Prochlorococcus marinus str. MIT 0918: one gene and its partner. The protein of the gene in region 1 interacts with the protein of each later gene in a pairwise test. Links are inferred from orthologs where the notes say so. Each region holds a gene or a part of one and is shown on either strand. Other genes may lie near its edges. The genes, in order: O5636_RS06465 and O5636_RS03005.

Region 1 (9,174 bases):
GTGTAATAGGCCAATGAGCCAAGATTTTTATCTAACCAATGAGTAATTCTCAATTAAAAATAAAAACCAAACCCCTCCCTAATAGTCGTTTAGCAATTGAACTTGAGGTTCCTGCGAAACAATGCAAAGCAAGCTACGAAGAGGCACTATCCACATTATGTAGATCAGCCAATATACCAGGTTTCCGCAAAGGAAAAGTACCAAAGGCAGTTATTCTTCAACAAGTTGGTGCTATGAGAATCCAAGCGTCAGCATTGGAAAAACTTTTAGAAAAAGTATGGAAACAAGCTCTAGACGAAGAATCAATTAAACCACTCTGTGATCCAGAACTAGCTAATGGATTTGACAAAGTCTTAGAAAACTTTAATCCTGAAAAAGCATTGTCTATTACCTTAGAAACAGATATCTCACCTACACCGAAATTAAAAACTACTAAAGGTTTAACTGCAGAAGTAGAACCAATTAAATTCAACACCAACAAAGTTGATGAGCTTATAGAACAATCAAGAAAACAATTAGCAACTGTTGTTCCAATTGATAACAGAGCTGCAAGTCATGGAGATATTGCTGTAGTGAGTTTTAAAGGTACTTTTGTCGATGATGGCAGTGAAATAGAAGGAGGGAGTGGAGAGGCTATGGAGATCGAATTAGAAGAAGGGAAAATGATCCCTGGGTTTATAGAAGGAATTTATGGCATGAAAATCAATGATAAAAAAAGTTTAGAATGCATCTTCCCAAAGGAATATCAAGATGAAAAAGCGAAGGGAAGAAAAGCCAAATTTGATATTGAATTAAAAGATCTAAAAACTCGTGAACTACCAGATCTGAATGATGCTTTTGCAAAACAAGCAGGTGATAAAGAAACCATGTTAGAGCTAAGAAATGATCTTACAGAACGTCTGAAAAAAGATAATGAAAACTTAAATCAAAAAAAACGTCAGGAATCAATATTAAATAGCTTAGTGGAACAATTAGAAGTTGAACTACCAAAATCGTTAATTGATCAAGAAGTAAGAAATTTAATTGAAAAAACAGCTAGAAATTTTGCTGATCAAGGTATTGATGTTAAATCAACATTTACTCAAGAAGTTGTTAATTCTCTTATGGAATCTTCCAGACCTGAAGCTGAAGCCAATTTAAGGAATAGTTTTGCACTGAATGCGTTAGCTGATGCTGAAAATATTGAAGTAGAGCCTCAAGAGCTTGAAAATAAATTAGAAGAAATAAAAAAAGAACTTGCATCTCAATCAAATATTGACCAAGACAAATTACGTACCATTGTTGCTGATGATCTACTTCAAGAGAAATTATTTAAATGGCTAGAAAAACACAATACGATTATTGAAAAAAAACCAAAAAATAAATCAACCAAGTCAGAGAAAAAGTCAACAGAAAAGAAAACACCAAAAAAATCTCAAAAAACAAACACAAACAATGGGAAAACAACTAAAGATTAAAGCGAATCATAAAATCTAATTATAGGATTATTTAAATAACAGCCTGGAACCATCAAGGTGATTAACACACACTGCGCACATCCTATTCAAAACATATGGAAAAGCGACCGACCCAGTTCAGGCCCAGGAGTTCTGCCAACAGTCATTGAACAATCAGGGCGAGGAGATAGAGCATTTGATATCTATTCAAGGCTTCTTCGTGAAAGAATTATCTTTCTTGGAACTGACGTAAATGATCAAGTAGCAGATGCATTAGTTGCGCAAATGCTGTTTCTTGAAGCTGAAGACCCTGAAAAAGATATTCAGCTATATATCAATTCTCCTGGGGGATCAGTAACTGCAGGTCTGGCTATCTATGACACTATGCAGCAAGTAACTCCTGATGTAGTTACCATTTGCTATGGCTTAGCTGCAAGTATGGGAGCTTTCCTATTAACAGGAGGAAGTAAAGGGAAAAGACTTGCATTACCTAATTCAAGAATCATGATTCACCAGCCCTTAGGAGGCGCTCAAGGTCAGGCTGTTGAAATTGAAATTCAAGCAAAAGAAATTCTTTTTCTTAAGGACACTTTAAATACTTTGTTAGCAAGGCATACTGGCAAATCTGTCGAAAGAATTTCTGAAGATACTGATAGAGACCACTTCCTTTCTCCCCAAGAAGCGGTTGAATACGGCCTGATAGATAAAGTTATTACCAGTCTCAACTAAATAGGAATCGTTACGGAAAGCTGACTAATCATCAATTCATGACGATCCTATAGATAAGAGCTGATCATTCTTAATCAGATCCAACAACCAATCCTGGAACCCTTTCAGAAACGATGGCAAAATTCGAAGCCCATCTTAAATGTTCATTTTGTGGCAAATCACAAGAACAAGTGCGCAAGTTAATTGCTGGACCAGGAGTTTATATATGTGATGAATGTATCGATTTATGCAATGAAATTTTAGATGAAGAGCTATTAGAAAATCCTGGAAAATCAAAACCAGTAGGCAATGAGAAGATTCCCAGCAATTCTCCAATTCCATCAACACCAGCTCCTACACTTTCATCTATTCCAAAACCTATAGAAATTAAAGAATTCTTAGACAAGCAAGTAGTAGGACAAGAGGATGCCAAAAAAATTCTTTCGGTCGCTGTTTACAACCACTACAAACGTCTAGCCTGGACAGGTAATGACAAAGAGGAAACAGACCTTTCAACAACTAAACTCCATAAATCAAATATCCTTCTAATAGGGCCAACTGGTAGTGGAAAAACTTTATTAGCACAAACCCTTGCGGAACTACTTGATGTACCATTTGCCGTTGCAGACGCTACTACACTGACCGAAGCTGGCTATGTAGGTGAAGATGTAGAAAATATTCTTTTAAGACTCCTTCAAAAGTCTGATATGGATATTAATCTCGCCCAAAGAGGAATCATATATATCGATGAAATTGACAAAATTGCTCGTAAAAGCGAAAACCCTTCTATCACAAGAGACGTATCAGGAGAAGGGGTTCAACAAGCATTACTAAAGATGCTTGAAGGAACAACAGCCAATGTTCCTCCACAAGGGGGCAGAAAACATCCTTATCACGACTGTATTCAAATTGACACTAGCCAAATATTATTCATATGTGGTGGAGCTTTTGTTGGCTTAGAAGATATAGTTCAAAAACGATTAGGACGAAATTCTATAGGTTTTATGAATTCTGAAAATCGCACGCAAAAATATAAAAATTTAGAAGGAGAAAACAAACAATTACTAAGCAATTTAGAACCTGATGATTTAGTTAGATATGGTCTTATTCCAGAATTTATTGGAAGAATGCCTGTAAGTGCTGTATTAGAGCCACTTAACGCAGAAGCATTAGAAGCAATCCTAAAAGAGCCTAGAGATGCAGTAGTCAAGCAATTTATTACTCTTATGAGTATGGATAATGTGCAACTCAATTTCGAAGATAATGCAATTAAATGCATCGCTCAAGAAGCATTTAGAAGAAAAACTGGTGCTAGAGCATTAAGAGGAATTGTTGAGGAATTAATGCTAGACATTATGTATAGCTTGCCTTCTCAACAAGGAATAGACAAATGTACAGTTACAAAAGAAATGGTTGAATCTATTACAGGGGGAAAAGTTGTTCCTCTACCTGAATCAAATAAAAGGTCTAAACAAGAATCTGCCTAAATAAACTATCGAAAAACTCAGCTTCTAAAACAATTAATTTTCTAGTCTTCTAATATTTTTGACCTATTAAGCAGCATGATTTCCAATTACCAACCGCTGCATCATAAATATCGTCCAAAGCGATTTGATGATCTTGTAGGACAAGAATCAATTGTATCTACACTTAAACAAGCAATAAATACTAATCGGATTGCACCTGCCTATCTTTTTTGTGGGCCTAGAGGTACTGGAAAAACTTCCAGTGCAAGGATTTTTGCCCGTTCTTTAAATTGTTTAGCAAATAACGGACCAAATATTAATCCATGCGGCAAATGTAGCGTTTGTATAGAAATTACTAATAGTATCGCTTTAGATGTGATTGAAATAGATGCTGCTTCTAATACTGGTGTAGATAATATTCGAGAATTAATCGAAAAAGCTCAATTTGCACCTGTTCAAGCTCGTTGGAAAGTATACGTAATTGATGAATGCCATATGCTTTCGAATGCAGCTTTTAATGCATTATTAAAAACCTTAGAAGAACCTCCATCACAAACAGTTTTCATATTAGCCACAACTGATCCACAAAGGCTTTTACAAACAATTTTAAGCAGGTGTCAACGTTTTGATTTTCGTCGTATTTCCTTAAGTTCATTAACAAATCATTTGCAAATGATTGCTATTAAAGAAGAAATTAATATTAATAATGAATGCCTTAGTTTAATTGCTAAACGTTCTGCTGGTGGGCTGAGAGATGCAGAAAGCATGCTAGATCAATTAAGTCTATTACCACCACCAATAAACTTGGATTCAGTATGGGAATTACTTGGAGAAGTTCCTGAAGAAAAATTACTAGAGCTTGCAGCTTCTTTAGCAATAAAAAATCCAAGTAAATTATTAGAAATACTTAATAAATTAATAGATGATGGTAAAGAGCCAATAATAATTCTTCAAGGAATCGCGTCTATACTTAGAGATTTAGTAGTAAGCAAATCTATAAAAAATAAAGCTCTATTATGCAATATATCTAGCAACTCTCACGATAAACTAGAAGAAATTTCCTCAAAAATAAATTTGGAAGATATTTTACGGTGGCAAGCTTATCTGAAAGGTTCAGAATCACAAATTAGATTAAGTTTACAGCCAAAGCTATGGCTAGAAATTTTACTTTTAGGAATGCTAAATACACAACCTAATAACAATCAAGCAACCCCCATTAAATCTCGAAGTATCAATGAGAAATTAAAACCTGTTTCAGAAGAAAAACCTTCAGATTTGAATAATCTAATTGGGATAAAAAAAACTATTGTTCCAGCTGAAAATAATGTATCGCAAAATGAATTGTCAGATACTTGGAAACAAATACTTTCTAACGTTGGTTTACCTTCAACAAAAATGCTTTTATCCCAACAAGCCAAACTTACAACTTTAACAAAAAATCAAGTCATAATAAAAGTATCAGAGAATTGGATAGGGATGATTCAAAGTCGAAAAAGTATTATTGAAAAAGCGATTAAAGAAACACTAGGAGAAAGTAAAGAGTTAATTCTTGAAAAACAAATAAATCTAAAATCTATGAACGGGGAATTAAATAGTATTGAATCAAAAGTAGAAAAGAAACAAATATTAAATGAACAAAAAATGGATTCTAATCAAGAGTTAACGAAAAAATTAGAAGGTAAAGATAATGAATCAAAGAAAACAATCAGTAGGGAAGAATTAGTTTCAGAAGAAACAGAAAATTTTGCAAATTTTTTTAATGGAAAGATTATTAATTTAGAAGATGAATAAATAATAATAACTAAAATCCTTTATGAGTGGTTTTTAACCAGATCAATTTTTTTGATCTAAATGCCATATTAATTGTGATTAATGGAATTACAAAAAACCAATGGGATAAATAAATAATAAACATTAATAAGTTTACAAAATGAGGAGAAGGAATATTAGGGCCAGATGAGTATTTTTTCGCACCACGAAAACAAGCAAATCCTGAAATAGTAAATGCAACCAAAGATAAAGGCCAATATAGAGGCAGCGTTTTTGTCACAAGTGCAATGAATAAATCAAAAAAAGATATGACAGGCAACGCATATTGCAATAAAAAGAAAGCAATTAAATCAATAAGTTGAACAATAGTTAATTTCTTAGATATCAATAAAGACCAATAATCAAAAAAACGCTGCAATCCACCTTCAGCCCAACGTTTTCTCTGTCTCAATAATGCTTGAAGAGATTCAACACCCTCCTCTGTTACAGGAGGATTCCAAAGAATTCCTATAGAAGCTCCAGAGATTAAAAATCTAAAACTTAAATCCAGATCATCAGTAACTGTTTCCTCATTAAATCCCCCACAACTATCTAATGCGATTCTATTTAAAAGCTCCCCGTTACCCCTTAATTCAACAACACCATTGATATTCTGTCGCCCTTCTTGAATAACAGCATCCATGGCCATTTCCATCGATTGACAACAAGTCAGAAAATTCTTCTGAGAATTCACAACAGCTTTTCTTAATTGAATAGCTGCCAAGCTCCCTTCTTTGGCAACCGGCATCAATCGCAGCAAAATATCTGGAGGGAAATCTGCATCTGCATCCAAAATAAAAACCCATTCTCCGCTTAATTTTTGTAAGGCATAATTCAATGCTCCTGATTTTCCTCCTCCCGACGAAGGAGCTCGATGAAGGATTTTGATATTTGAAAATGTTTGGCTCTTTTCTTCTAAAATTGATGCAGTATTATCTTGGCTGCCATCATTAATAATGCATATATTAATTTTTTCTTCTGGATATTGAACATTAGCCAATCTATTAATTAATTTTTCTACTACTGTTTCTTCATCCCTAGCTGAAACCAAAACATCAACAGAAGGTAAATCTTCAGCTGGTATCGAAGAATATGTAACGGCTGAAGAGATACTTGCTCGAGAACGAGCCAATAAAACAACTCTTAATCCATAACTACCTAATAAAAACAAAAACAGTAATGCTGGAAAAAGTCTGTATGGTGCATCAAATGAATGAGGTAAAGCCCCAGCAAAAGCACATGCAAATAAAAATAAGCATGCCTTGCCTCGTCGGTTTTCTCCAGTTACTCGAGCTAAGGCCATGACATTCCCGAGGTTTAGAAAAAGACTCTAAGAGGTCTTCTCAAAACTATTCAAAAGATTCATATGTTGTTCCTGGGTAATAATGCTTAAGAATCTTCTTGGTTGTCCATCCTCTATGGGCTAAATCAATTGCACCAGCTTGAGATAAGCCAGCTCCATGACCAAAACCTCCTCCAATAAATTGCCAAGAACCTTCTTCAATTTGTTCAACATAAAAAAGCGTACTAGGCAAATTTCTCAGATTTCTTCTAATAGCATCTAATCGAAGAATAATTTTTGAATTTTTTTTGCTTCCTTGAATCTCCAATGCTAAAACTCTGCCACTAGTACCCCGTTTTAAAATATTAATAGTCTTAGGTAGAAACGTAGATAAGTTTGTTAAAGCCAATTTTTCCTTAATTTCTTCTGCTTTTAAAACTCTTTTCCATCTAAAAAGGCGATGATTATTACCAAAAGCACCATCTCGTTTCTTTAAGAGCCTTTGTATCTGAAAATCTTCATTTAAAGGCAATGAAAACTGCTTCCGCCAGCGTGTCGACCCATCTAAAAAGGTTTTAAGATAGGGTAAAGAAGCCATAGACCATGCCTCATTGCCAGCAGCACCTACCCCTCCATTTGTAGCATGATATACAGCATTAATTGGTTGGCCATTCCAACTAAGTATCTTGCCAGCAGTTGATGAAATAGCTCTAGCAACTGCATCATTAGATTGATTAGGATCTTTATAAACCTGACACTGAGTATTGCTACATAAATGATATCCATCAATTTCAAAACGCTTTCTATTAGAAATAGCCCATGTTCTAGCCAAAACTGCTTGTGCAGCTAATGCTGCAGGGGGAGATGAACTCCCAATTTCATGAGGTAAAACTCCAAGTAAATATTTCTCAATAGGAACCTTTTCGATTAATGACCAACTTCCATATGCATCAGGTTTCAAATAAAAAGGTCCTGAATACAAGCCTCCCTTCCAAAACAAACCATCAGGAGCAAAAATTTCTAAATCTCCGGAAATTAAAAAATCAATTGAACCAAGTTTTAAGACTGGTTTAACCTTAAAGAACACATTTTTCTGGACAATTCGAGAATTAAAATTTTCAGGTATATTATGTCCCTCAGAAATCCATACCTCCCAGTCAGATGGATAGGCAACTAGGCTTGGAATCCCCTCTTGCCTTAATAATTCTGAAACCCTCTGAGCGGATTCAAAACTTGCAAATGGACCAATAACCTGCCTAACAAATTTTAGAGGCCTTTGCAGATCAACTCTTTGCCAACTTATTGTTATTTGAGCTGCTTTATGCGTCAAACCCTTGGAATCTTTCAAAAATATTGGCCTGCCAGGACTAACTAACTTCAAATCTGCTGCATGAGACCCATCCAGACGTGGTTTACCTAAATATGTTTCCAAGCTAACTAACAGTTCCTGAGAGTCTTTAAAAGGTAATGGTTGAGTAGTTGAAAAATGAGTTGGCAAAATTTGAGCATCCTCGGCCCTATATTCATAATTACTAAAATCAAGCAGCAGCAATAAACTACAAAAAAATACTTTGGGTACAAAAAAACTGTTCATCAACCTCATAAAAATTAAATCAGCGAAAACAATTAATTAAAAATCAATTTTGCCTAAGGCAGTGTTAGGAAGTAATGTGTTGGATTGTATTAGTGTATTTGCCAAAAATGCCTAAACTAAAAACTCGCAAAGCTGCTGCAAAGCGATTTAAAGCAACAGGCACTGGCAAGTTCATGCGTCGCAGAGCTTTCCGGAATCACTTGCTAGATCATAAGAGTTCTAAACTCAAACGCCATCTTGCAACAAAAGCCGTTGTTGATGAACGTGATGCAGACAATGTGAGCTTAATGCTCCCATATAGCTAAACACTACTTTTAATAAAGAAGTAATCGTTACTTCTATCCATTGTTTTTTGATCTTTTAGTCATGTCACGCGTTAAAAGAGGAAATGTTGCTAGAAAACGGCGTAATAAAATTCTCCGATTAGCAAAAGGCTTTAAAGGAAGCAACGGCAGTCTTTTTCGCACTGCAAATCAGCGAGTAATGAAAGCACTTTGCAATGCTTACAGAGATAGAAAGCGTCGTAAACGTGACTTCAGAAGATTATGGATCTCAAGAATAAATGCAGCAGCAAGGTTAAATGGAATGAGCTATAGCAAATTAGTCGGAGAGCTCAAAAAAGCAAATATTCAAATTAATAGGAAAATGTTGGCTCAATTAGCTTTAATTGCCCCCCGCAACTTTGAACAAATCGTAACAGGGTTAAAAAGTTAAAACTTTAACAAGCAATTACAATAAAATTCTAAAATAATAGTCTATATATTCTACGCAAATGTGCATAGCCACTAAAAAAGGAAGTCAGCTCTAAACCTAATAGATACTAACTTTAATTTATGACTACATCACTGCCTCAAACTTATCTAATTATACTTACTAGCT
Region 2 (18,361 bases), 610 kb from region 1 along the record:
AGCTCTAAAGAAAAAGCCTCAAAACAGCATCCCATTGAAACTGAACTAAACCCTCAAAAACTCTTCAGAGAGTTAATTAAAGCCAGCTCCGACGGCACAATCCCCCCTCACTTAATTAATCGTCTAAAGCAAACTGAGTTACTGCATTCAGAAACACCACAACACTTAAAACATCAAACTAATAAGTCAAATACTTCTTCTGAAATCAGTCCTCATATTCCTAAGGAAAAACAACCCAAGCAACTTTCTCAAAAAGATGACCTTTATATTTCTTTTGAAAGATTGCTTCTAGAAGAAGACTAATGTTCTCTTTTTTCAACATTTCTAATAAATAGTGTTCAACCCATCTCGGTATCGAATTATTGCTGTAGGAAAAATTCGTAAGTCATGGATACAAACTGCTCTTAATCTTTACATAAAAAGGCTTCCTGGTTTATTAATTACTGAAATAAAAGACAGCAATATCAATAAAGAAGCACAAGCTATTCGCTCTTCACTAAAGCAGGATGAATTATTAATTGCTCTTAGCGAAGAAGGTGAGTCTTTAACTTCTATTGCTTTTTCAAATCGGCTACAAAAGCTTGGATCCCAACGTATTGCCTTTATTATTGGAGGCCCTGATGGCTTATCACCTGACATCAAGAGCCTTGCTCATTATTGCTTTAGCATCTCTCCCATGACTTTCCCTCATGAGATAGCAAGGTTTTTACTTTTAGAGCAAATATATAGAGCAACAACTATTGCCAACAGGGGCCCTTATCACAGGGAATAAGTCAACTAGTAGCGCACAACCACACGAAGACCTACACATATACTATACTAGTACATGAGTACTGATTAAGCTATGCTTTTTGTCCAAGGAGTAAGCCCTTCCCAGCTTGAGAGGTCAAAAAAAGTCTTTCCTTTAATGCAAGAGCATATCGAAGCAGGCTTTCCTTCACCCGCTGATGACTACATTGATATAGGTATTGACTTAAATGAGGAATTAATACGCCATCCATCAAGCACCTTTTTCCTTCGAGTAAAAGGTCAATCAATGAGCAATGCAGGGATATTAGATGGGGATCTATTAATCGTTGATCGTAGTCTAGATCCAAAACCAGGCCGAATTGTAGTGGCAATAATTGATGGATCTTTTACTCTGAAAAAATTAACTTATCAAAAAGGGATTCCCTACCTAGAAGCAGAACACCCTAATTATCCATCAATTGATTTACGTCATCACGACAATGTCCAAATTTGGGGAGTAGCAATATATTCTATTCATAGCCTGGGCCATATAAGTAACTAAAAGGATTTATGGCAATAGCACTAATTGATAGTAATAATTTTTATGCTGCATGCGAACAAAGCATCGATCCATCAACACATGGCCGACCATTAGTAGTCTTGTCAAATAATGATAGTTGCATCATCGCCCGAAATGCTGCTGCAAGGCAACTTGGCATCTCAATGGGACAGGCATATTTCAAAATACGTCATAAGCTCAAAACACTTGATGTTGAAATAAGAAGCTCAAACTACGCACTATATGGTGACATGAGTCAACGCTTAATGAATCTCATAAAAGCTAACTGTGAAGAAGTAGAGGTTTATTCAATTGACGAAGCATTTGTAAAAGTACAGAGACCTTCTAATCACGATCTCAAATTTTGGGCACAACAATTACGTGAATTAATCTACCAAAACTTAAGTCTACCAATAGCCATCGGAATTGGCTCAACAAAAAGCCAAGCAAAACTAGCAAACTATATAGCTAAAACAATGTCAGATTATGCGGGTATATTTGATTTGGAGGTAGCTGTTAATCAAGATGATTGGCTTGAAAAGATTGCAATAGAAAATGTTTGGGGGGTTGGGAAAAAATTAGCGTACTGGTGTCGATCACAAGGAGTTAATAATGTTAAGCAATTTCGAGACATGCCAAAAAATTTACTAAAAACGAAGTTTGGCATAACAGGTATACGTTTACAACATGAATTAAAAGGAAAAACATGTCTAGAACTCTCAACAAAACCGATAGCAAAGAAAGAAATCTGTGTTAGCAGAAGCTTTAGCCACCCTATAACTAATATAAAAGATTTGCGTCAGGCCATAGCAATTCACACAATACGTGCAAGTCAAAAATTAAGAAGTCAGAAATTACAAGCCAACACTATTACCATATTTACTCGCACTAGCCATTATACATCAACATTTTATAGTCAATCAGCAAGTCAACATCTAAATATAGCTAGCAATGATACGCAACTACTTTTATCTGCGAGTCTTAATCTAACAAAACAAATATTTCATTCTAATCGCTTACTAATGAAAGCAGGTGTAATCATGCAGAACCTTCTAAGTGAGGACTCTCTTCAGCTAAATTTATTTTCAAAATATAGTGCTGAACATAAATTAAGGCAAGAATGCCTAATGAAGGTAATTGATAGGCTAAACAAACGCTATGGACAAAATACAATCAATTGGGCAATATGTGGGGCAAATAAAGATTGGGAAATGTGTCGTAAACATTTGAGTGCTTCAGCAACAACACGTTTTAAAGAAATTCCCATTGTAATCGCATGACTTTCTATAAAAGCAATAAGATCAAGTATTATAAGTACAAGCAAATATCAAGATTGCAAACAACATGTTGGAATTCCTTATATTTCTTAACTCAAAAGAAGAAAAAATATTAGACTTAATTCAAAAAGCTAATTACAAGATAGTAGAGAACAGTCCTTTATGTCTTATAGATAATAAATTCTTTGGTTTTTTAAAAAAAAAGGAAAAGATAGTAGTCATATGTACAAAAAATGCTAAAGACTATGGTGGCTACAATTTTGCTAAGGACAATGCAACCGGGGGGTCTTTCAAAACTGGTCTAATGATAAGAAGAGCATTAAGGCACGAATCTGTACATATTGCTCAGGAATGTAATGATGATAATTTAATTAATAGCAGTAAAGGCCAAGAAATAAGCCCTTACAAACTAAATGCTTTAAGAGCTTCCGTTCAATTAGTAGGTAATCCAGAATTAGAGTATGAAGCTTATTCAATGGAAGACAACCCAAGGAAAATAATATCTGCTTTAAAAAGGTTTTGTTTTTAACTTAATCAATCAAAAGAAAATAAACTGCTAAAAAAATTATGCTGTAATAGTTTCTTTACCTTGATCAAGAGAGCATCTTTGTTGATCTAAATAAAGAATATGTTTACGTTCTGTATAATATAATTCCTGAAATGTTAGGGCCTCAATATTTAATCTTTCAAACATTTCATTGATTTTACTTTCCATATCATATTTCTCAGTAGGTTGTTGTTTCTCTTGCTCAATAAGTACAGAAAGGCAGGTTTCGAGAGTCTCTAATCTTTGCCCGCTCCAAGCCTCAATTAAGTGTCTACATCGTTTTAATGATTTCTGACGTTCTAAAACAGCTAATGTCCCTTGTAACTGAAGAAGAGGGTTTTCTATAGAAACCAACTGAAACTCATTAAGTTCTAAAAAGCATGTAAGCGTAGAACTAAGCGCAATATTGTTATTAGAAACAAGTTGGTCTAAAAGTTTTTCAGGAAGATCAATTTCTGACAACTCATTTCCTTTGTTGTCACCTCGAGCAATTGATTCTAGAAGAGTAGAGCCTAAAATCGCCTCTTCTAATTCGCTAATCGCAACCCAAAGCAATCTATGATGGTGAAGAGCAAAATCCTCAAGCTCTCTTTGTCTTAATTCCATACGAATAGAAGCCCGATGATTAGGACAATGCAAATAAAGCCTGAAAATCTGAGCTTCCGTACGTTCCCTTAAAGATGTCTCACTAGGCAACTCAAATCGACTAGCCCGGCCATGCCATCTTTGTCCTTTTATCTGTGTTCTAAGATCTTCTTCTAATTGCAAAGCTAACCGCGCTTGACCGCCACTTAGAAGCTCAGCCACCTTCTGCAAATAGTGAGAACGTAAAGCTGACTGAGGCAATTTACCTAATAACTGCACTAATCCACTAACAGCCTTCTGAAAGTGATCAGCTTTGCTTAAATCAAGTCCCTTTAATACCTGATCTATTTTCCAATCAATCCAAAGAGGAGACTTCTCAATAAGAGTTTTATAGTCAAACGCTGAATGCTCTTGAAGATAGTCATCTGGATCTTTACCAGAAGGAAGCTGTAAAATCCTTAATTCCAACTGACCCTGCATAGCAAGCTGCTCGACTTCTCCTATAGCTCTATTTGCAGCTGAAATCCCTGCTCTATCTGCATCAAAATTAAGTATTATTCTTTTACTATCACTACAACGACATAGCTGTTTAATCTGTTGGTTACTAAGAGCCGTGCCTAAAGCTGCAACTGAATTATTAATGCCAGCTGCATGGAGAGCAATGACATCAAAATACCCTTCTACAACTATTGCCTTATCAACTTTTCTAATTGTATCGGCAGCTTTATTTAATCCAAAGAGATGTTTTCCTTTTTCAAAAATCTCAGTTTCTGGTGAATTCAAATATTTAGGTTCTGATCCGTCAAGACTTCGTCCACCAAATCCAATAACACGCCCTTGTCGATCATGAATTGGAACAATAAGACGATTCCTAAAACGATCATAAAAACCATCTTTCCCTTTCCGCGGAACAATAAGACCAACTGCAATTAGTAAATCAGTGGAAATATTCTCAACATCAACCATATATCTCAAAAGTCCATCCCATCTATTAGGAGCAAAACCAAGTTCAAATCCATCAATTGTTCCTTTACTCAAGCGACGATCTTTTTGCAAATATTCCAACGCTTGAGATCCTGTTGAATGATGTAATTGATTACAAAACCAACCTTTTGTAAGCGAAAGAATTTTAAAAAGCTTTTCTCTTCTTGAAAGATCTTGACGTAAACGTTCCTGCTGAGCGCCTTCTAAAGTTTCAATTGGAAGTTGGTATTTTCTCGCCAAATCAAGAACAACTTCAACAAAGCTCTGCTTATTAAGTTCCATAAGGAACTTAATAGAATTACCTCCAGCACCACAAGAAAAACAATAATAAATCTGCTTCGCAGGAGAAACCGTCATGGAAGGCCTGCTGTCATCATGAAAAGGACAAATCCCAACGAATTCTTTACCTTTTTTCTTTAAAACAACATGTTCTCCTACGACATCTACAATATCAGCTCTTTCCTTAACAGAATCTAAAGTACGTTGATGGAGTCGTAGGTTTCTCATTATGCAATTATGAAGTACATACAGTAATGGATTTAAATAGGATTGAGAACTTTATTTAAATGTGCGCAAAAGACATCTAAGCAATTAAATCAAATAATTCTCGCACTAAAAATAAAATCCTTATAGCCTTATGAACCTACAAATAAGTAAAGAGAATCAAAAAATTAACACTCATGGTGTTTTTACTTTAATAGGAAGTGCTCTTGCCTTCAGCCTGATGACAGTTTGCATCAAGCAACTCAACGGGAGAATCCCTGTTGCAGAGCTAATCTTCTTCAGGTCTTTATTCAGCATAATAACTACAAGATTAATGATGATAAAGGATGATATAAATCCTTGGGGGGCAAATAAAAAATTACTTATATCTAGAGGGTTGATAGGAACAGCTGCATTATTTTGTGTTTTTAAAGCGGTCGAATCACTATCACTTGCAGCAGCAACAATAATTCAATATACATATCCAGTATTTTCTGCAATATTAGCTTGGCCATTTCTAGGAGAAAAAATAAGGAGTAAAATCATATTTGCGATAATTCTTGGTTGGATAGGTATACAAGTTGTAGTTCACCCACTTTGGACAAGTCCTTCATCCCAGAATCTTACCTTCTTGCCAATAGGTATTGCTTTAGGTGGCGCATTCCTTACTGCGCTTGCATATGTAACAGTGCGTAAGTTATCAAAATCCGAGCATCCTTTAGTAATTGTTTTTTATTTTCCATTAATTTCAATCCCAGTAACTTTGCCATTCTTATTTCAGCAAGGAGTTATTCCACAAGGGGATGAATGGATATGGATTTTAGGAATAGGTGTTTTTACTCAGCTGGGGCAATTATTGATTACACAAGGTCTTTCTCTCTTGCCTGCTGGACATGCAGGGTCGATAAATTATTCTCAAGTTTTTTTCGCCTCACTCTGGGGTACCATATTTTTCTCAGAGCCTGTAACACTTTATTTAGTTATAGGAGCTGCATGTATTCTCTTGGCAACATTAATATCTTTAAGCGATTTACCAAATTTCTAATAAGATAAAACAAAGGTAATCGACGCTATGAAATTTTTACTGGCACTAGCTTGTTCTCTAAGTTTCTGCTCAACTGCACTTGCAAATGAATCTCAAGCAGGATTCTCTAGGTCTAGAACATGTACAAGGAATGAATATAGAGAGCAATATTTTCCTGGAACAGAAAAATCTCCTGGCTATGTAAAAAGTTGGAATGAGACAGTAGAAGTACCATGCAAAGGTTCATCAGCAAACTACAAAGGTGCGATACCTCAAGATGTTGACAATAATGACTGTAAAGAAGGCTCACTGATAGGAGGATTGCTCGGAGCAGGGCTAACTATGTCTGGCACACGAGGTAAAGACAGATGGTGGGCCGTCCCAGCAGGAGGAGCAGCAGGTGCAATGATTGGATGTTCGATTGATGGAGGTTAATTTGATATAAAAACCGCTTATGATTAGCTGGCTAAAGGGAGAAACAATTGAGCACTGGAGGCATGGAGCTCGGGTAGGAGTAATACTTAATTGTTCCGGTATTGGTTATGAAATTCAACTTTTAAGTAGAAATCTTAAATTACTTAATGGTTCAAATATATTGACTCTATGGATTCATCATGTACAACGTGAAGATGGGTCAACTCTAATTGGATTTATTGACAGAGCTGATAGGGATGTTTTTAGGAAATTAATAAGTGTAAGTGGAGTAGGAACTCAACTTGCAATAGCACTTCTTGAAGCCAACCATGCCAAAAAATTAGTCTTAGCAATTGTACAAAAAGACAGTGCTCACCTTACAAAATCTCCAGGAGTAGGCAAACGCACTGCAGAAAGACTTATAATCGAACTTAACAATAAACTCTCTGAATTTATAAAAGATGAAGTTGATCTACAACAGAAAAGTTGCTCTAGTTTAGATGAGGATATAAATAGTGAAATTATAGATGAAGTAAAAAGTGCTTTATTAAATATAGATTATAAAGACTCGGAAATTGAAACAGCACTAAAATCATTATCGATTAAATTAAGATCCACTAAATCAGGAAAAGAAAAAAAAGTGACTAAACCAAAAAGCCTTGATTTCGAGACCCTTCTCAAAGAAACTCTTGTTCTAATAAATAAAGAGACTGGATAGAAAGGTGGTCAAGGAGTTAGATTAGGTAATTATTTAGCATTTCAACAGTAAATCCTCCTTACAAACATGGCGCTCAATACTCAAGCAAAGCAAGAAATCATCAACAAACACCAAACTCACGGGACTGATACAGGCTCTGCTGAGGTACAGGTGGCAATGTTAAGCGAAAGGATCACTCAACTCAGCAAACACCTTCAAAGCAATCTCCATGATTTTTCTTCTAGGCAAGGATTACTAAAAATGATTGGCCAAAGGAAAAGACTTCTTAGTTATGTAAAAAGCAAAAGTTTAAATCGATACAATGCTCTCGTTAGCAAACTTGGTCTTCGAGGCTAATAGGCTGACTAAATTAAAAAACCTCATAAAAACAACATGACAGAAAAATATACTAAAAAAAAGAATGTAAGTTCATCCAATATTGCCCCTAAGCGTGTACGCAAATCATCTATACCTAAAGAAGTCGCCAACAGAATGGCAAGGAGAATAGCCTTTACTACAGGTATACCTACTTTTTTAGGCATGGGGGTATTTATATTAAGTTATTGGTTAATTATCAAAGGGATAACAGATGTTCCTCCATCAATAACCCTAACAAGCTCAGCAATCTTTTTTTTAACAGGTCTATTTGGATTAAGCTATGGAATTCTTTCCGCAAGTTGGGAAGAAGCATCAGGGAGCTTATTAGGTTTCGAAAATATTCGACCAAATATTAAAAAGATGCGTAGTGCATTTAAACCTGTAAATCCTTCAAATGAATAGAAAAGTTTAATTAACCAAGCTTTTACTACAAGTTGCATTAAAGGATATTTGATTCAAGGACTCAATTAAAGCATTAGGGTCTTTCACACAAAACTGATGGCCTAAGCGAATATATTTGTTCTTTTTATAATCTTTAATTACAGCAACAACAGGAACTTTAACTCCAAGCTCATCCTTTGAAGGGCGATGTTTATATATACATTCTCTCAGACGATGTAGGTATTCAATATTACCAACCTGCTCAGGTAATAAATCTATTAATACAAATCTCATTTCATCTATTGAACGACAGTCATCAACGATTAATTGAACTTTTTCATCTCTTCTATCAACTCCCCCCCAAAGAAGTAATCGAGCTTCAGTTAACAAATGATCGGAGAGCCTCATATAACTCTTTGGGAAAACCACAGCTTCACAAGAACCTGTTAAATCTTCTAGCTGTAAAATAGCCATTCGATCACCTTTTCTAGTATTAACCACTCGCATATCTGTAATCATTACAATTACACTTACTTTTGATTTATCTTTTTGCTCATCCAAATCAATTAAACCAATCGGAGCAATAAGTTTGGCTGGTGAAGAGAGTTGTTTAAGAGGATGATCAGACAAATAAAAACCAAGTAATTCTTTCTCTAGTCTTAGCTTTTCAGTTGGAGAATAATCACTAACTAAAGCTCCTTTTGGGGGACAAACAGCCTCAGGTTGACCTGATTGATTCGAAGAGCCAATTGATAAATCAAAAAGATTACCTTGTCCGCTTAAACGATCCCGAGCACGGGAAGAGGCCCAATCAATAATTAAATCTAAATCTTTAATCAACTGTGCACGATTTGATTCTTGATTAAATGAATCAAGTGCTCCACAGTGAATTAATGCTTCGAGGGATCTCCTATTTAAAATATTAATAGGTATTCGATCACATAAATCTGCTAAAGAAAGAAAAGGACCTTTATCTTCTCTTGAATTAATTAATTGTCTAATAGCACCCTCTCCAAGATTTCTTATAGCTGTTAGTCCAAAAAGGATGTGATTGTTTTTAGGAGTAAAATCTATACCAGATGAATTAACATCTGGAGGTTTAACTTCTATCCCCATAGAATTACAGTTAGCGATATATCGTTGGACCTTATCGCTTGAGCCAGCATTAACTGACAACAATGCCGCCATATAGGCAACGGGATAATGCGCTTTTAAATAAGCAGTTTGATAAGTAACTGCTCCATAAGCAGTAGAATGACTCTTATTAAAACAATACTCGGCAAAAAGAACCATCTGGTCAAACAAATTATTAGCTATCGAAGAATCAACTCCGTTTTTACTTGCTCCTTCAATGAAAAAAGTTCGGTGTTTTTGCATTTCAGCAACCTTCTTTTTTCCCATAGCTCGTCTCAACAGATCTGCCTGTCCTAAGGAATAACCAGCCAGATCTTGAGCTATTTTCATAATTTGCTCTTGGTAAATCATGATCCCATAAGTCTCTTCAAGTATTGGTGCTAAAGACGGATGTGGAAAATCAATTGATTCTCGACCATGCTTACGATTTATAAATTTAGGTATAAGCCCTGCATCAAGTGGACCTGGTCGATATAAAGCTAAAATTGACGATATGTCATCCAATGATGATGGTTTTAAGTCTCTAACTATCTGACGCATTCCACTAGATTCAAGCTGAAAAATACCTTCTAAATCTCCTCTTGATAACAAGTCAAAAGTTTCTTTATCTTCCATAACTAATTCATCTAGGTTAACTTCATCTCCTATAGACTCTTCGACAAGACTTACTGTCCTATCTAGCATAGTTAAATTCTTTAATCCAAGAAAGTCCATTTTTAAAAGTCCAAGAGATTCTATATCTTCCATAAAATATTGTGTAATTATTTGCCCATCATTATTCCTCTGAAGTGGTACTAAATTATCTAATGGATCAGATGCTATAACCACTCCTGCAGCATGAACTCCAAAAGTCTTATTTGTCCCTTCAATACGCATAGCTAAATCAACCCATTTTTTTACTAAAGGGTCTTTTTGATATTTATCTCTAAATTCAGTATTTGGTGAATCTTTTTTTATCATTGCAGAAAGCTTTGCAGGCTTTCCACGAACTACAGGTATCAACTTAGCAAGTCTATCTGCTTCTCCATAAGGAATATCCATAACCCTTGCAACATCCTTCAAAACAGCCTTAGAAGTCATTCTGTTAAATGTGATAATTTGAGCTACTTTGTCCTCTCCATAACGTTGTGTGACGTAGTCAATTACTTCACTACGTCTTTCTATGCAAAAATCAGTGTCTATATCAGGCATAGACTTCCTTTCGGGATTCAAAAACCTCTCAAATAGAAGCCCATTCTTTACAGGGTCAATATTTGTAATCGCTAGTGAATAAGCCACCAATGATCCTGCTGCCGAACCTCTCCCTGGTCCTACAGGTATAGATTGTTCTCTAGCAAATCTTATATAATCCCAAACAACAAGAAAATATGTAGGGAATCCCATTTGCTCGATAATTTTCAGTTCATTGAATAATCTTTGTGTGTAATCTTCTCCCACTAAATCGATATTTTTTAAATTCAGTCTTTCTAGTAATCCCTGCTGAGCAACTTCTGACAAATATTCAATGGAAGTTCTACTACCTGGTATGGGGAAAGTAGGCATTTTATAATCACCAAGAATTGAATACTCCTCAATTTTATCGGCTATAATCTTAGTATTAGCTACGGCTTTTGCAACTATCTTTTCATCTAGATGATCAAGATACAATTTCTTCATATCAGCTTCAGACTTCAAATATTCTGTTCCTGTATAACGTAATCTCTTTTCATCTGAAATTAATTTACCAGTTAGTACGCAAAGCAATGCATCATGTGCTTCTACATCATTTTCGCTCAAATAATGTGCATCATTTGTTGCTATTAATTCTATATTTAACTCTTTAGATAGTTGTGACATCGCAACATTAACTATTCTATCTTCCATTGCTCCATGGTCTTGTATTTCAAGATAAAAATCATTCTCAAAAGTTTGTTTATACCAACTTGCAACCTCTCTTGCCACATCAAAACGTCCGCGTAAAATAGCCTGAGGGATTTCACCTCCAAGACATGCTGTAGAAATAATCAAACCTTCTTTATATTTCATAAGCAATTCCTTATCTATACATGCTCGCGCAAAAATCCCTCGCCCTCTCATTCCTTGAAGATGGCTAATTGTTGTTAATTTGACTAAATTTCTATATCCAACAGCATTTTTGGCAAGAACTACAAGATGATACCGCTTTTCTTTTTTCTGATGTGGGTTGGATATTGAACCATTAATCACATACATTTCATTCCCAATAATTGGCTTGATTCCTTCTTTCTTACATAATTTCAAAAGCTCTATAGCCCCATACATAACGCCATGATCAGTAAGAGCTAAGGCGGGGAAGCCAAGCTCTTTTGCTCGTGAAACCATCAATGGCAGCTGGCTAGCACCATCTAAAAGGCTGTAATCGCTGTGATTATGTAATGGTACAAATGCCATTACTCTATTCTACTAAGACACTAAATATACAGCCTCTTTATTCACACATAACGCTACATATAGTGCAAGATATTAAGAAGGTATTAAATTTGTGGCTGGTGCAGAACCCATTACATGAGCAGTTTGCTCATATTGATGTGCTACTTGCAATAAACGGGGTTCTTCAAGAACATTTGATATTAGTTGAAGACCAATAGGCAATCCCTTTTTATCAAACCCACAAGGAAGACTTATAGCTGGGAGCCCAGCTAAATTAGCTGGAATAGTCAATAGATCTGAAAGATACATTGACAAAGGGTCATTCTCATGTGCCCCTGCAGCAAAAGCAGTAGTAGGAGCCGTAGGGGTTAAAAGAATATCAACATTTTGAAAAGCATTATCAAAATCACGTCTTATTAAAGTCCTCACCTGTTGTGCTTTTTTGTAATAAGCATCTACATACCCTGCAGACAATGCATAAGTGCCTATCAAAATTCTTCTTTGAACCTCGCTGCCAAAACCTTTAGCTCTACTAAAAGAAGTCATAGAAGACAGACAATCTTCATTGTCCGCTCTAAAACCATATTTCACTCCATCGTATCTAGCCAAATTTGCTGAGGCTTCTGAGGGTGCAATTACATAATAAGTAGCTATTCCATCAATAAAACGAGGACATGAAACCTCTATTACCTCTGCTCCAAGAGATTCAAGGTGAGCAGCAGCTTTTAAAACCGATTCCTTCACTTCTAAATCAAGTCCTTTCTGGTTAAAACATTCTTTAATCAGTCCAACACGAAAACCTGATATAGAGGCAGACAAATGCTCTGTAAAGTCAGGGACTGGAACATCTAAACATGTTGAATCTTTAGGATCTTTTCCTGCTATAACCTGTAAAAGTTCTGCAGAGTCTGCAACATTATTAGCGAAAGGGCCGATCTGATCTAATGAACTCGCAAATGCTACCAAACCCCATCTACTAACCCTACCGTAAGTAGGCTTTAGTCCTACAACACCACAAAAAGAAGCAGGCTGCCGTATCGAGCCTCCAGTATCAGATCCCAAAGAAGCTACGCACAAACCCGATGCAACAGCAGCGGCGCTGCCTCCTGAACTCCCACCTGGGACTCTCGTAGTATCCCAAGGGTTAAAAGTTGCTCCAAAAGTCGAGGTCTCTGTAGAACTTCCCATCGCAAACTCATCTAAATTTGTTTTTCCTATTAATATTGCTCCTGACTTCCAAAGTCTTTCGGTTGCTGTAGATTCATATGGTGGTATAAATCCTTCTAATATTCGACTTGAACATGTAGTCGGTATACCTCTAGTACATAGATTATCTTTAATGGCTATAGGAATACCTGCTAAAGGAGGTAACTCTTTACCAGCAGCTCTAGCTTCATCTATTTGAGAAGCTAATTTCCGCGCTCTTTCATGGTGTAAATACAAAAAAGAATGAATAGTACCGTCGAGTTTTTCTATTCTAGAAATTTTTTTCTCTACAAGTTCAAGAGAAGACACTTCTCCCTTGATCAATCTTTCTCGCCATTTAGCTATGGTCATTATTTAATCCGAAATACTTAATATATGAAACTATCTTATCTAAACAAAGAGAAGATAAATTCAAAAAGTTAAAGGTTCAACTCTTCTACAGCGAACATAGCTGTGATTGATAGACCCTATTCCTTCGCCAGACAAATCATTTAAAAATAATTTCATCTTGGCTTTTAGACTTCTCTTGGTTAAGAAAGGTCCAAACCAATAAGTGGTAGCAGGATTATTAGTTTCGATTCGAGCCCACCAGGCCAAACCAAAACTATTACCTATGCTTCGAAATGCCCTAATTGGGCCCATAATTTATAAAAGATCTTTTCTTATGTTACTACTTTGATATAAAAAATCTAATGATAAATTTAGTTTTTTTTTATATAAATGATCAATCAAGCATTTTTCAACTTTAAAATATAACGTTGTCTTTATAATTTAAGGTTGTTCATAGCAACCCTCTAATAGTCTTTTAAAGGTTTTGTTGTCAATTTTGCTCTTAGCAACTTAGGAGATGGAGCCTGACCTGAAAGGTCTTTCATCCATCCTTGACGAGCAATCTCATACATAAATACTGATGTTGCTACTGAAGCATTCAAACTAGATGTCACCCCTCTTAAAGGAATTCTTACAAGTTCATCACAATATTTTCTTGTAAGAAGAGAAAGACCTTTATCTTCAGACCCTATTACAAGAACTAATGGGCCATCAAACGAAATTTCATTAACAGTTTTATCACCATCTCCTGCCAAACCAATAGCTGTATATCCAATTCTCTTCAATTCTTCAATAGCTCTATTCAAATTAACTACTCTTGCAACCGGTAAATGTTCTAATGCACCTGCAGCTACTTTTGCTACAGATCCTGTCAATCCTGCACTTCGTCTTTGAGGAAGAATAATTCCATGAGCTCCTAAAGCTTCTGAAGATCTAACTATTGCACCTAAATTATGAGGATCCGTAAGACCATCAAGAGCTATCAAAACAGGAGGTTCGTCTAAAGAACTACACCCTTCTATCAAAGCCTTTAAGTCAAAAGTCTCAGATGCTGCTGTTTGAAGAGCAATGCCTTGATGAACACCACCACTAGTCAAATGAGCCAATCTTGCCCAAGAAACTTCTTCAACTAGAACACCTAAAGATTTGGCATCTTTTAAAAGTTGAAAAAAACGAGGTGAGCTTCTAATCTCACCAGTACACCAAATTCTATGAATAGGCCTACCAGACTCAAGAATTGACTGAATTACATGCCTACCCCAAAAAATATCATTTGACTCATTGTGAAAAACAGTCTTTTCTTCTTCTCGCTCATGATTTTGATTTTTATTGATAAATCCTTCTTTTTGGTGTTTTTGAAAAATAGGTTTTCTTCGTCTATCAAAATATTTTACCTCTTCGGAATTATTAGAAAATCTGTCTGTATTTCTTTTTGATTGTACGCGGCCCCATTCTCTTGTAGGACTAGAGAAGCTCTGATTAGAAGTTGATTTATTTTTCTTATTCCTTAAGTCTCTTTTTTGATTTTCATTATCAACAAAATTTTCGCTAAAAGCTCTTGAAGCTTTTCTATAAGTTTTTCCTTGTGACTGATCTTTATTGGTTTCTTGCCAACTCATTGAAGAAGGGTTGCCACGATATTTCCTACCTTCTATTGAAGAAGATCGAGATGTTTTTCTGCCCCGGCGATCTTTAAAGCTCATTATTTTAATAAAGGTTTATCAGATTGAATTGCATCTAATTGATCCAATAATTGTGCAAGGCGAATTGGGTTTTTTAAAAACAACCATCCGATTAGAGTTTCGAATCCAGTTGCCTTTCCATAAATAGCAATATTTATCTTACGAGAGCCACGACAAACTCGATTGCGTCCTCGTTTAACAAAATTTCTTTCAATTTCAGTTAAATGAATCTCTAAAGATGAAAGGGCTTCTGCTTGTGCTTCCGCCTTAACCTTAGTCACAACTAAATCATGAAGATCTTTTGCTCTAGCTGGTTTCTGACATAGGCGAAGTCTTTGATGCATCTCCCAAACGGCATCTCCTAACCAAGCTAATTGAATAGGTCCTAGATCATCAGGAGAACCTGATGGTTGTAAAGATCGAATCCAATTAGTCAAGCCGCAACTTGGCTAAGAGCCTTACTTAAGTCTGATGACAAATGAAGATAATCTTCTAGACGAACAAGTTTTATTGTTTGAACAACTCTTGCATTACCAACAACACCAAGAGATTTCTTAGCCTTCTTACAAGTTTTAGCAAAATGAACAATAACTCCTAATCCAGAAGAATCTATAAAATCAATTTTTGTTAAATCCAAGACAACGGGCAATTTATTTGCGGTGAACTTTTCATTAACAAAATTTGTAAATTGCTTCTCTGAATAAGCATCTAGCTGTCCAGTGAAATAAAAAACCAAACAGCCTTTCTTTTTCTCAGACCCACCCCGCAAAGAAACGGTCAATCGTTGTAAATCGTTTATGGGACCAATCCTCCCTAATGCTTCTCAAAAGAAGTGTAGTTATCAATGAGCAAGTCAACCACGATTCAACGTCGTTCTGACATTACTTCAGCAAAACGTGCAAAATGATAATCTGCATCATGAGGCCCTGGACTGGCTTCTGGGTGATATTGAATCCCGAAAACAGGTCTGTTACACATTGCTATGCCTGCTACTGTCCCATCATTAAGATTTAAATGAGTAATATCTACATTGTTTGAATTTAATGATTCTGCTTCAAGAGCAAAGCCATGATTTTGGCTAGTAATTTCAACACGGCCACTTATGCCACATGGATGATTTAAACCTCTATGTCCATAGGTCAATTTAAAAGTTTTACCACCTAGAGCCAAACCTAAGATTTGATGGCCTAGACATATGCCAAACATAGGTAAATCTCTTTCTTCAATTAATCTTTTAGCTAAATCAATTCCTTCCTTAACAGCAGCTGGATCACCAGGTCCATTTGAAAAGAAGATTCCTTCTGGTTCTAAATCCAATACATCTTTATAGCCTGCATTCGAAGGCAGCACAACAACTTCACAGCCATGTGCTACAAGCCGGTTCAAAATTGATCGTTTAATCCCAAAATCAATAGCTACAACCTTAAAAGGAATTTGTGGTTCCAATTTCAATCTTTTATCAAATTCTGGAATAGCAGTTGTGTCCCATTTGTAAAACTTTGTCGTAGTAACTTTTTCAGCTAAATTAAGTCCCTTCATGATAGGAGCAGCTTGAATTCTTTCTAACAAACTAGACAAAGAAACTTCTTTCAATTCAGAGCAAATAAGAGCATTCATAGTTCCAGAGCTTCTTAAATGCCTTACAAGTTCTCTTGTGTCAACACCATATATGCCAACAACATTCTCTTCTTTAAGCCATTTTTCAAAAGTGATATTTGCACGCCAATTACTAGGTGTTCGAGCAAAGTTTCTTACGATAACACCTTTTGCATATGGGGAATCAGATTCATTATCTTCAGAATTCACTCCAGTATTACCTAGTTCAGGGTATGTAAATGTTATTAATTGCCCAAAATAACTTGGATCAGTTAAAACCTCTTGATATCCGGTTATGCCAGTATTAAATACTATTTCACCTATTACAGTACCTTTACTTCCAAAAGACTTTCCTTTTATTAAAGTGCCATCAGATAAAAGCAAAATTGCATCGTCTTTCTCAAAAGTAGTCATATTAAAATAATAATAAAAAACTTGTCATTCTAAAAATATTTATTCTAAAAATCCTTTTAACTCATTAAATTTTTCCCAAGGCCTACCAGATTCCATAGATTCTAAAGCTATTTTCACTCCCTTACTTATATCAATCTCAACTCCTGAAGCCCATAAAACCAAAGAAGTGTTAAGGGCTACTACATCCTTTTGAGCTTGGGTGCCTTCACCTTGCAAAACAGTTTGAAGAATCTCTTTATTTGTTATCAATGAGCCACCTTTAAGCTCATCATTTGATACAGGTTTAAGCCCTAATTCTTTGATATTAATCACTTTGGAATTTATATGGCCATTTTCAAGAAATCTAAAATCATTACTGCCTTCGAGAGATGCTTCATCCAAACCTCCTCCTCCATGAACAACTACGGCTCTTTTTAGGCCAAGGTTTTTCATTGCGACTACCATTGGGTCTAGCAATTCTTGTTTCGCGACACCTAACACTTGCGCTTTAGGACGAAATGGATTTACTAACGGTCCAAGCAGATTAAAAATAGTTCTTATTCCTAGGCTTTTTCTTAATGGAGCCAAATTAACTAAAGAAGAATGCCAAACAGGTGCAAATAAAAATGTAATATTTGTCTTTTCAATAGCATTAGCAACTAATTCAAGAGGCGCATTTAAATTTATCCCAAGTTCTTCAAGAACATCTGCAGAACCAACCTTTCCACTTGCACTTCGGTTTCCATGCTTAGCAATAGTTACTCCACAAGCAGCAGAAACAAATGCCACTGCTGTTGAGATGTTAAAAGTATCTGCTCCATCCCCCCCTGTACCACATGTATCTACCAAAAACGATTCAGAAAGATTCAAAGAATATTCACATGCGTCTCTAAGAACTTCAGCCATAGTAGAAAGCTCTAGACCTGAAACAGGCTTAGCTCTTAAAGCAGTTAAAAAAGCTCCTGTTTGTACAGGTAAAAGTTCTTCCTTGAGCCAGGCATTCATAAGAGTTTTGGCTTCCAATGAATTCAGTTCTTCAGCTGATAAAACCTTTTCAAGTAGTTTTGGCCAAGAGACAGTCGACATAAAATACGCTCAAAGAAAAGTCAGGTGCTATGCACTCTGGGCCAAATCATAGAGATATTTCTAACTCTTACCTGAAAAATTTTTATAAAAGAGTTTAAGAGAAAGAAATTATCCAATTAAAATCAACTTGAAGAATTATCTGATGTATCAAAACTTGACCCTAGATTCTCATCTGCATAATTAGAAGGTCTATACCCTTTTGACCAAATATCTCTTGTTTTAGAATTAAGTGTCTCCTGAGTCATTCCCCAAGATTTTAAAATTTTAGCTATATCCAATTGAATATCCTTGGCTCCAGGGAAGCCCTCATATCTCATTAACAACCTAGCAATGTTAAGCAAGTCTTCGTCTTCTGGCATGTCTTTAGATATCAATCTGTTTAGGTGTTCACGATCTACTATGTACAGTGGATGGTTCTGTCCTTCCATTAAGCAAAAGCCTTACTTAAGAAAACTAATATATCAACTTTCATCCTTACCGATATAGAT

Evidence for each region.
Region 2: the proteins of O5636_RS06465 (region 1) and O5636_RS03005 interact in binary tests that used the Escherichia coli proteins (3 or more experiments, as listed by UniProt). The link is inferred for Prochlorococcus marinus str. MIT 0918 from one-to-one orthologs.

What each region holds. Positions count from the first base shown.
Region 1 is NZ_CP114780.1:1,169,169-1,178,342, forward strand. What follows is about bases 3,161-6,053. They hold O5636_RS06465 (DNA polymerase III subunit gamma/tau), read left to right. Parts: upstream 3,161-3,706; coding sequence 3,707-5,401; downstream 5,402-6,053. Other genes in these bases: clpX (ATP-dependent protease ATP-binding subunit ClpX), read left to right, coding at 3,161-3,631; O5636_RS06470 (glycosyltransferase), read right to left, coding at 5,412-6,053. In the rest of the region: tig (trigger factor), read left to right, coding at 39-1,457; ATP-dependent Clp endopeptidase proteolytic subunit ClpP, read left to right, coding at 1,515-2,165; more of clpX, read left to right, coding at 2,279-3,160; more of O5636_RS06470, read right to left, coding at 6,054-6,722; O5636_RS06475 (SpoIID/LytB domain-containing protein), read right to left, coding at 6,769-8,295; rpmI (50S ribosomal protein L35), read left to right, coding at 8,403-8,600; rplT (50S ribosomal protein L20), read left to right, coding at 8,662-9,009; O5636_RS06490 (hypothetical protein), read left to right, coding at 9,129-9,174. UniProt on the Escherichia coli protein: Part of the beta sliding clamp loading complex, which hydrolyzes ATP to load the beta clamp onto primed DNA to form the DNA replication pre-initiation complex.
Region 2 is NZ_CP114780.1:553,465-571,825, forward strand. The notes cover bases 7,886-11,902. They hold O5636_RS03005 (DNA polymerase III subunit alpha), read right to left. Parts: upstream 11,602-11,902; coding sequence 8,086-11,601; downstream 7,886-8,085. Other genes in these bases: O5636_RS03000 (PAM68 family protein), read left to right, coding at 7,886-8,079; gatA (Asp-tRNA(Asn)/Glu-tRNA(Gln) amidotransferase subunit GatA), read right to left, coding at 11,674-11,902. In the rest of the region: O5636_RS02950 (hypothetical protein), read left to right, coding at 1-303; O5636_RS02955 (23S rRNA (pseudouridine(1915)-N(3))-methyltransferase RlmH), read left to right, coding at 335-772; O5636_RS02960 (LexA family protein), read left to right, coding at 845-1,291; O5636_RS02965 (Y-family DNA polymerase), read left to right, coding at 1,300-2,568; O5636_RS02970 (serine hydroxymethyltransferase), read left to right, coding at 2,633-3,094; dnaG (DNA primase), read right to left, coding at 3,131-5,188; O5636_RS02980 (DMT family transporter), read left to right, coding at 5,319-6,209; O5636_RS02985 (cAMP phosphodiesterase), read left to right, coding at 6,237-6,623; Holliday junction branch migration protein RuvA, read left to right, coding at 6,643-7,320; rpsO (30S ribosomal protein S15), read left to right, coding at 7,387-7,656; more of O5636_RS03000, read left to right, coding at 7,693-7,885; more of gatA, read right to left, coding at 11,903-13,137; O5636_RS03015 (DUF1816 domain-containing protein), read right to left, coding at 13,198-13,428; 23S rRNA (guanosine(2251)-2'-O)-methyltransferase RlmB, read right to left, coding at 13,581-14,819; O5636_RS03025 (Mini-ribonuclease 3), read right to left, coding at 14,819-15,235; O5636_RS03030 (STAS domain-containing protein), read right to left, coding at 15,232-15,579; and 3 more genes. UniProt on the Escherichia coli protein: DNA polymerase III is a complex, multichain enzyme responsible for most of the replicative synthesis in bacteria. This DNA polymerase also exhibits 3' to 5' exonuclease activity. The alpha chain is the DNA polymerase catalytic subunit.